Regions from separate parts of the Pseudomonas fjordensis genome, predicted to be linked through region 1. Evidence: predicted binding sites of a transcription regulator. Region 1 holds the regulator's gene; the other holds the start of a gene.
What was found. The regulator FliA, encoded in region 1, starts transcription of late flagellar genes. The targets are predictions, from matches to a motif close to CTAAAGTTTNNNNNNNNNNNGCCGNTAA.
Positions count from the first base shown of each region.

Region 2: ACWHXD_RS22180 (methyl-accepting chemotaxis protein) is a predicted target of FliA. The motif match lies at 2,715-2,742, and genes of this name have one in related genera.

Region 1 covers NZ_OZ336860.1:4,725,228-4,729,586, reverse strand. The annotation lists gene flhF (flagellar biosynthesis GTPase FlhF) at 1-469, shown strand, start outside; gene fleN (flagellar synthesis regulator FleN) at 575-1,408, shown strand; gene fliA (RNA polymerase sigma factor FliA) at 1,405-2,145, shown strand; gene ACWHXD_RS21495 (chemotaxis response regulator CheY) at 2,313-2,687, shown strand; gene ACWHXD_RS21490 (protein phosphatase CheZ) at 2,706-3,494, shown strand; gene ACWHXD_RS21485 (chemotaxis protein CheA) at 3,506-4,359, shown strand, end outside.
Region 2 covers NZ_OZ336860.1:4,868,953-4,873,311, forward strand. The annotation lists gene ACWHXD_RS22165 (DMT family transporter) at 1-459, shown strand, start outside; gene ACWHXD_RS22170 (DMT family transporter) at 494-1,354, opposite strand; gene ACWHXD_RS22175 (CPBP family intramembrane glutamic endopeptidase) at 1,775-2,566, shown strand; gene ACWHXD_RS22180 (methyl-accepting chemotaxis protein) at 2,772-4,337, shown strand.

The DNA.
Region 1 (4,359 bases):
GGGCCAGTCCCTGGCCAATGCCCTCGAGCCGTTGCTGCGCAAGCGCGTGGTGCTGATCGACACCGCCGGCCTGCAAGCCAGCGACCCGGCGCTGCGCATGCAGCTCGAAAGCCTGGCCGGGCGTGGCATCAAGTCGAAAAATTACCTGGTGCTTGCAACCACCAGCCAGAAACAGGTTCTTACCGCTGCCTATCACAGCTACAAGCGTTGCGGCCTGGCCGGCTGCATCCTCACCAAGCTCGACGAAACCGCGAGCCTGGGCGAGGTATTGAGCCTGGCCATCAGCCATGAATTACCGGTTGCCTACCTCACCGACGGGCCGCGGATCCCGGATGATCTGCATCTGCCGCGCCGTCATCAGTTGGTCAGCCGTGCCGTGAGTGTGCAAATGCAAGACGAGCCTAGCGAGGAAGCGATGGCCGATATGTTCGCCGACCTTTACCACCACCCCGCAAAACGGGTGGGTTGAGGCAGGATGAACACCGTGAAATGTACCTACATCGATGGTCTGCAAGCGATTCACGCGGCCAAGCCATGTAGCCTGCGTCTAAGCAAGACAAGGTAAAGAAATAAAATGGGCAGCATGCATCCCGTACAGGTGATCGCGGTGACCGGCGGCAAAGGTGGCGTCGGGAAAACTAACGTGTCAGTGAATTTGTCCCTGGCGCTGGCAGAGCTTGGCCGTCGCGTCATGCTGCTGGATGCTGACCTGGGCTTGGCGAACGTGGACGTTCTGCTGGGGCTGACACCCAAACATACCCTGGCCGATGTGATCGAGGGCCGCTGTGAGCTGCGCGATGTGCTGCTCCAGGGCCCCGGAGGCATTCGCATCGTGCCGGCGGCCTCGGGCACCCAGAGCATGGTGCACCTGAGCCCCGCGCAGCATGCCGGGTTGATCCAGGCGTTCAGCGACATCGGCGACAACCTCGACGTGCTGGTGATCGACACCGCCGCCGGCATCGGCGAATCCGTGGTCAGCTTTGTGCGCGCCGCGCAAGAAGTGCTGCTGGTGGTGTGCGACGAACCCACCTCGATCACCGATGCCTACGCACTGATCAAACTGCTTAACCGTGACTACGGCATGAACCGCTTTCGCGTGCTGGCCAACATGGCCCAGAGCCCGCAGGAAGGGCGCAACCTGTTCGCCAAGTTGACCAAGGTCACGGATCGTTTCCTCGATGTGGCTTTACAATACGTCGGCGCAGTTCCCTATGACGAGTGTGTGCGCAAGGCCGTGCAAAAGCAGCGTGCGGTCTATGAAGCGTTCCCTCGTTCGAAATGCGCACTGGCGTTCAAGGCCATTGCCCAGAAGGTCGATACCTGGCCGTTGCCCGCCAACCCGCGGGGGCATCTGGAGTTTTTCGTCGAGCGTTTGGTGCATCAGACGAGCGCAGGACCGGTGCTATGACATCCAGCGGCTACAACCTTTACAAAAAGTCGGCACGTGACAGCCAGGGCGAATTGATCGAGCGCTATGCGCCGCTGGTCAAGCGCATTGCCTATCACCTGTTGGCGCGCCTGCCCGCGAGTGTGCAGGTTGAAGACTTGATCCAGGCCGGCATGATCGGCCTGCTGGAAGTCTCGACCAAATACGACGCCAGCAAGGGCGCCAGTTTCGAAACGTATGCGGGTATCCGTATCCGTGGCGCGATGCTCGATGAAGTGCGTAAAGGCGATTGGGCGCCGCGTTCGGTACACCGCAATACGCGCATGGTCAGTGATGCAATTCGTGCAATTGAAGCAAAAACCGGTCGTGACGCTAAAGATCATGAAGTTGCGGCCGAACTCCAATTGAGTCTCGACGATTACTACGGGATTTTGAACGATACCTTGGGCAGCCGCCTGTTCAGTTTCGACGACCTTTTACAGGACGGCGAACACGAAGGGCTGCACGAGGACGGCGCGAGCGCCCATACGGAGCCGTCGCGCGACCTGGAAGACGAACGTTTCCAGGGCGCGTTGGCCGATGCAATCGCCAACTTGCCGGAGCGTGAGCGGCTGGTGCTGGCGCTGTACTACGACGAAGAGCTGAACCTCAAGGAAATCGGTGAGGTCCTGGGGGTCAGCGAATCGCGTGTCAGCCAGTTGCATAGCCAGTGCGCAGCCCGCTTGCGGGGGCGATTGGCCGAGTGGCGCGCGCGCTGACAGGCAGTGTGGGGACACTGCAGACGCTACCGTGAAACCGCAGGGTTTTGCGGGTGAGTACCGTGGTGCCCTGGGCAGTCCTTTTTGTGTAACGCCTGTTGATTGAAATGGCGCGTCCAGGTGCTGGGCGCGTTTAAGACTGCTTGGAGGTCGAATTGGACAAGAACATGAAAATCCTCATCGTTGATGACTTCTCAACGATGCGGCGGATCATTAAAAACCTGTTGCGTGACCTTGGGTTCACCAACACGGTCGAGGCGGATGACGGCCTGACGGCCATTCCGATTCTCAACAGCGGGAGCATCGACTTTCTGGTGACCGACTGGAACATGCCGGGCATGACTGGTATCGACCTGCTGCGCCACGTGCGCGCCGATGAAAAACTGCGCAGCCTGCCTGTGCTGATGGTGACCGCCGAAGCCAAGCGTGAACAGATCATCGAAGCCGCCCAAGCCGGGGTCAACGGTTACGTGGTCAAGCCATTCACGGCACTGGCCTTGAAAGAGAAGATCGAGAAAATCTTCGAACGCATCCACGGCTAATGCCATCGCGGGGGAGCTATGGAGCATAACGAAACGTCACAGGGCGACTTTGAGTCGACCCTGAAAAAACATGCTCACCAGTTGGTCGACAGCCTGGAAAAAGGCCAGTTCGCCGATGCGGTGCAGTTGATCCATGAGCTTAACCAGACCCGTGACCGCGGCCTGTACCAGGAAGTGGGCAAGCTCACACGCGAGCTGCACAGCGCAATCGTCAATTTCCAGATTGACCCGCGCATGCCCCAGGCCGAAGAAATTTCCCAGATTACCGATGCCACTGAACGCCTGTCCTATGTGGTCAGGCTGACTGAGGCGGCGGCCAACCGCACCATGGACCTGGTGGAAAACGCCACGCCTCTGGTCAATGGCATGGCCACCGAAGCCCAGGCCTTGAGCCAGGACTGGGGCCGCTTCATGCGCCGCGAAGTCGGTGCTGAAGAGTTTCGTGAATTGGCGCGTCGCGTCGACGGGTTCTTGTCGCGCAGCGAACAGGAAAACCGCACGGTGGCCAGCAACCTCAACGACATCCTGCTGGCCCAGGATTACCAGGACCTTACCGGTCAGGTGATCAAGCGCGTGACCCAGTTGGTCACCGAAGTGGAAAGCAACTTGCTCAAATTGGTGCTGATGGCCGGCCAGGTCGATCGTTTTGCCGGCATCGAACATGACCGCGAAGCGATCCTCTCGGAAAAAGATCCACAAAAACATCTCGCCAAGGGTGAAGGTCCGCAGATTCATGCCGATAAACGTGAAGACGTTGTGTCAGGTCAGGATGACGTAGATGACCTGTTATCCAGTTTAGGCTTCTAAGGAGCACCCACATGAGCTTCGGCGCCGATGAAGAAATCCTTCAGGATTTCCTTGTAGAGGCCGGCGAAATTCTAGAGCAACTGTCCGAACAACTGGTCGAGCTGGAAAGCCGACCGGATGATGCGAACCTGCTCAATGCAATTTTTCGCGGTTTTCACACTGTAAAAGGGGGCGCCGGCTTCCTCCAGCTCCATGAGCTGGTGGAGTGCTGTCACATCGCCGAGAACGTTTTCGACATCCTGCGCAAGGGTGAGCGTCACGTCGACTCGGAACTGATGGACGTAATTCTCGAAGCACTGGATGCGGTCAACGGCATGTTCAGCCAGGTGCGTGAACGTGCACCGATCACCGCCGCCACGCCGGAACTGCTGGCCGCCCTGGCGCGCCTGGCCGAACCTGCCGACACCGCGGCTGCGCCGGTGGTCGAGGCCGCGCCGGAGCCGGTGGCGCAAGCCGAGCCGGACGTGACCGACAGCGAGTTCGAACAACTGCTCAACTCCCTCAGCGCGGTCAAGGCCCAAGCTGAATCGCCGGTGCAGCCTGCCGCGACGCCGAGCAGTGAAGACATTACCGACGCTGAGTTCGAGTCGTTGCTCGACCAGTTGCACGGCAAAGGCCAGTTCGCAGCAGATGCCGTGGCACCGCCTGCCGCAGCGCCAGAAGCGCCCGCTGCCAACGCCAGCACCGATATTACCGACGACGAATTCGAGGCACTGCTCGACCAACTGCATGGCAAAGGCACCTTTGTGGCCGAAGCCCTGCCCGAGGTTGCTGCCACGGCCGCCGCTGCGCCAGCGGCCAGTGCCGCACCGGCCGGCGACGGGCTGATCTCTGATCACGAATTCGAAGCCCTGCTCGACGAGTT
Region 2 (4,359 bases), 140 kb from region 1:
GCCTTTGATCTGGAATTACTGATGGGCGCCCTGGCGTGCCTGCTGGCAACCACCTGCTATGGCTTTGCCGGTTTCTTGGCGCGGCGTTGGCTGGACCAGCGCGGCGGGTTGGACAGCCGTCTCTCGGCCTTGGGCAGCATGTTGGGGGCGACGTTGTTCCTGTTGCCGTTGTTTGCCTACAGCGCCATCAGCCATCCACCCGCGAGTTGGGGCGGCTGGCAGGTGTGGTCGTCGCTACTGGGATTGGGGCTGGTGTGTACGGCGTTTGCCTACATCCTGTATTTCCGCCTGCTGTCATCCATTGGCCCGGTCAAGTCGATGACCGTGACCTTCATGATTCCGCCGTTCGGCGTGTTGTGGGGGGCGTTGCTGTTGGATGAGCCATTGTCCATGGCTCATCTGTATGGCGGAGTGTTGATTGCCGGGGCGTTGTGGTTGGTGCTGCGCCGGTCCAAATGACCACTTCACTATTGTAGGAGCGAGGGGGTGGGTTTCAATGCTTACGGAATACAAACACCAAGCCGACGATGATCAACGCCATCCCCAGTACGCTCAACAAGGCCAGGCGATTGCCGAAGATCAGGTAGTCCATCACCGCGGTTACCGCCGGCACCAGATAAAACAAACTGGTGACATTCACCAGGTTGCCCCGGGCAATCAGGCGGTACAGCAACAACGTCGCCAGCACGGACACCACCAGCCCCATCCACAGCACCGGCAGGTAAAAGCGCGCACTGTGTTCAAAGTGGAACGGCTGGAACGGCACGAACACCGCGCATAGCAGCAACCCGGCCAGGTATTGCAGGGGCAACGTACCCAAGGGGTTGTCGGTGATGCGCTTTTGCATGATCGAGCCAAACGTCATGCTCGCCAGCGCCAGCAATCCGAACAGCATCCCCGCCAGGGACATGCCCGCCAGCCCGATGCCTTGGTAAACCACCATGATCAGGCCCGCCAACCCCAACCCCAGGCCAAACAGCCGGCGCCAGGAGCGTTGGCGCTCCATCAGCACCACGGTAAGGATCGGCTGCACGCCCATGATGGTGGCCATCACCCCGGGGGTGACGTTGAGGTCCAGGGCCAGCAGATAGAAAATCTGGTAGGCCCCCAGCAATACCAGGCCCGTCGCCGCCGCATACAGCAGGGGCTTGCCGGGACGTGGCAGCTTCAACTTGAGGATCGGTACCAGCACCACCAACCCCATCAGGGCGATGGCAAAGCGGATCAGCAGAAAGGCAAAGGGCGAAGCATGGGCCAGGCCCAACTTGGAGAATATCGCCCCGCTGCTCCACAGCAGGACAAACACGCTCGTCGAGGCCGCCGCGGCCACGGATTGTTTCGAAAGCACAGACATGGTTACCACCTGTTATCAGGCCAAAAAGCCGACTCAGTAGAAACTGAAATTCAGTAGGTTTTTTTCAGGCAGGCACGGGGCAACAGCGGATTGCTGATCAGCCCGAAATGCCAACACCCGGCGGTGATACGACTGCGTACACCGGCGTGCTACTGACAGGTGGGGGGTAGTGACTGATCTGCGCAGGCTGCTTGCCACGGCACGGCACGACCACAGCGTTGACCGCTGAATCGACTACCGCTATGCGCTGGGAAGCTGGCATGTGCTGATCTTTTTGAAGGGATGACGACGCGACGACTATAACCAGCCGCAAACATACTTTGCAATCCTTTCCCCCTTGCCTTGTACGTGGAGGCGTTTTCATGCCCTAGAACCTGGCCACTCGCTATAATGCCGCCCGGATTTTTCGAAGGATTTCACATGATTGCTTTGCCCTGGCTGTACCTCACCCTACTTTCCATTGGCTATGTCGTGGCTTTGATCTACGGCCAACTGGGCGTACTGGCGGCGGTCTCCATCGCACTGCTGCTGGTGGCCGGGTATGCCGTACGCCAGCAACGCAACCCTTGGGCGCGCTACCTGGGCCACGGTTTGTTTATCGTCCTGGCCCTGGGCCTGGCGATGCACTGGCTGCCGGGTTTCTATAACGGCCGCGGTATTGCGCCCCAGCGTTTCACTCCGGACTCAGTGCCCTTCTCGATGTACCTGAACCAGGACAAACCCCTGATCGGCTTCTGGCTGTTGCTGGCCTGCCCGTGGATTGTGGCGCGACGCTCGTTGCGCCTGTCGATCTGCGTCACGGCCGTGGCCGTGACCCTGGCCGCTATCGCCGCCTTGGGTGGCGCGGCCCTGCTGGGGATGATCAGTTGGGCGCCCAAGTGGCCGGACGAGGCGTGGCTGTGGGTGTTGAATAACCTGCTGCTGGTGACGCTGGTCGAAGAAGCGCTGTTTCGCGGGTATATCCAGGGCGGCCTGAGCCGACGCTTCAAACACCTGCCCTATGGCGAAAACCTCGCGCTGCTGCTGGCCTCACTGTTATTCGGCCTGGTGCATTTTGCTGCGGGTTGGCAGTGGATGCTGCTGGCGAGTATTGCCGGCGTGGGTTACGGCCTGGCGTATCGCTTTGGCGGGCTCGGCGCGGCGATTGCCACGCATTTTGGCTTGAATCTGCTGCACTTCGGCCTGTTCACCTACCCGATGCTGGCCGGCTAAGCCTTCCTCACTGTAGGAGCGAGCTTGCTCGCGAAGGACTTCAACGCTAACGCGGGCATCCTGAATGAACGCGTTGCCCTTGAGTGCTTCGCGAGCAAGCTCGCTCCTACAGGGGCAACGCCGTTCCCAGGATTGTTGCAAAAATAAGTTAAATAAATGCCCCGCATGGCCGATACCCCCTGAAAGCCTTGCGGATTGAACAATCATGCGTAATAACCAACCCGTTACCCAGCGCGAACGTACCTTCCCCGCTCAGCAACGGTTGATCTCCACCACGGATGCCAAGGGTGTGATTACCTACTGCAACGACGCCTTTGTCGAAATCAGTGGGTTCACCCGTGAAGAACTGATCCGCGCCCCACACAACCTGGTGCGTCACCCGGATGTGCCGCCGGCCGTGTTCGCGCATATGTGGTCCACGCTCAAACAAGGCTTGCCATGGATGGGCATCGTCAAGAATCGCTGCAAGACCGGTGACCACTACTGGGTTAACGCCTATGTGACGCCGGTCTTCGACGGTAACCAGGTGATCGGCTACGAATCGGTGCGCATCAAACCCACCGCCGAGCAGATCCGCCGGGCCGAAGCGCTCTATCAACGCATCAACCAGGGCAAGTCGGCCGTTCCCCAGCGGGACAAGTGGCTGCCGGTGTTGCAGGACTGGCTGCCGTTTATCCTGGTCAGCCAACTGAGCTTCATGATCGGCGCCACCCTCACCTCCCAATGGGGCTTTGCCCTGGCAGCGGCGCTGTCGGTGCCGTTGGGCCTGCTGGGCCTGAGCTGGCAGCAGCGCGGCCTCAAGCGTTTGCTGCGCCTGGCCGAACAGACCACGTCCGACCCGTTGATCGCGCAGATGTACACCGACAGCCGTGGCGCACAAGCGCGCCTGGAAATGTCGATCCTCAGCCAGGAAGCGCGTCTGAAGACCTGCCTTACCCGCCTGCAAGACACCGCCGAGCACCTCAACGATCAGGCGGCGCAGTCCAACACCCTGGCACACAACAGCTCCAGCGGCCTGGAACGCCAGCGCGTGGAAACCGAACAGGTGGCCACTGCGGTGAACCAGATGGCGGCGACCACCCAGGAAGTGGCCAGCCACGTGCAGCGCACCGCCGATGCCACCCAGGAAGCCAATCGCCTGACCGGGCGCGGCCGCGATATCGCCGGGGAAACTCGCGAGGCGATTCAGCGTCTTTCGGCAGCCGTTGGGGAGACCGGTGTGACCGTCACGCAACTGGCCAAGGACAGCGATGAAATCGGCGGCGTGGTCGATGTGATCAAAGGCATCGCCGACCAGACCAACCTGCTGGCACTCAACGCCGCCATCGAAGCCGCGCGGGCCGGTGAGATGGGCCGTGGTTTTGCGGTGGTCGCCGATGAAGTGCGCCAACTGGCGCAACGCACCGCTGAATCGACCGGGCAGATCCATACCCTGATCGCCAAGCTGCAGCAAACCGCCAGCGCCGCCGTGCAAACCATGGACGCCGGGCACCGCCAGGCTGAAGAAGGTGTAGCGCGGGTGATGGAAGCGGACCAGGCCTTGGTGGGCATCAGTGAGGCGGTGGCCAATATCACCGACATGACCACCCAGATTGCCGCTGCTACCGAAGAGCAAAGCGCGGTGGCCGAGGAGATCAGCCGTAACATCAGCACCATTGCGCTGTTGGCGGACCAGACCTCGGAGCAGGCGATGAACTCGGCGCAGTTGAGTGAAGAACTGACTCATACGGCGAATACTCAGTACTCGCTGGTGGAGCGTTTTAACCGGTAGAACTTCAGGGGCTCACTTTCTC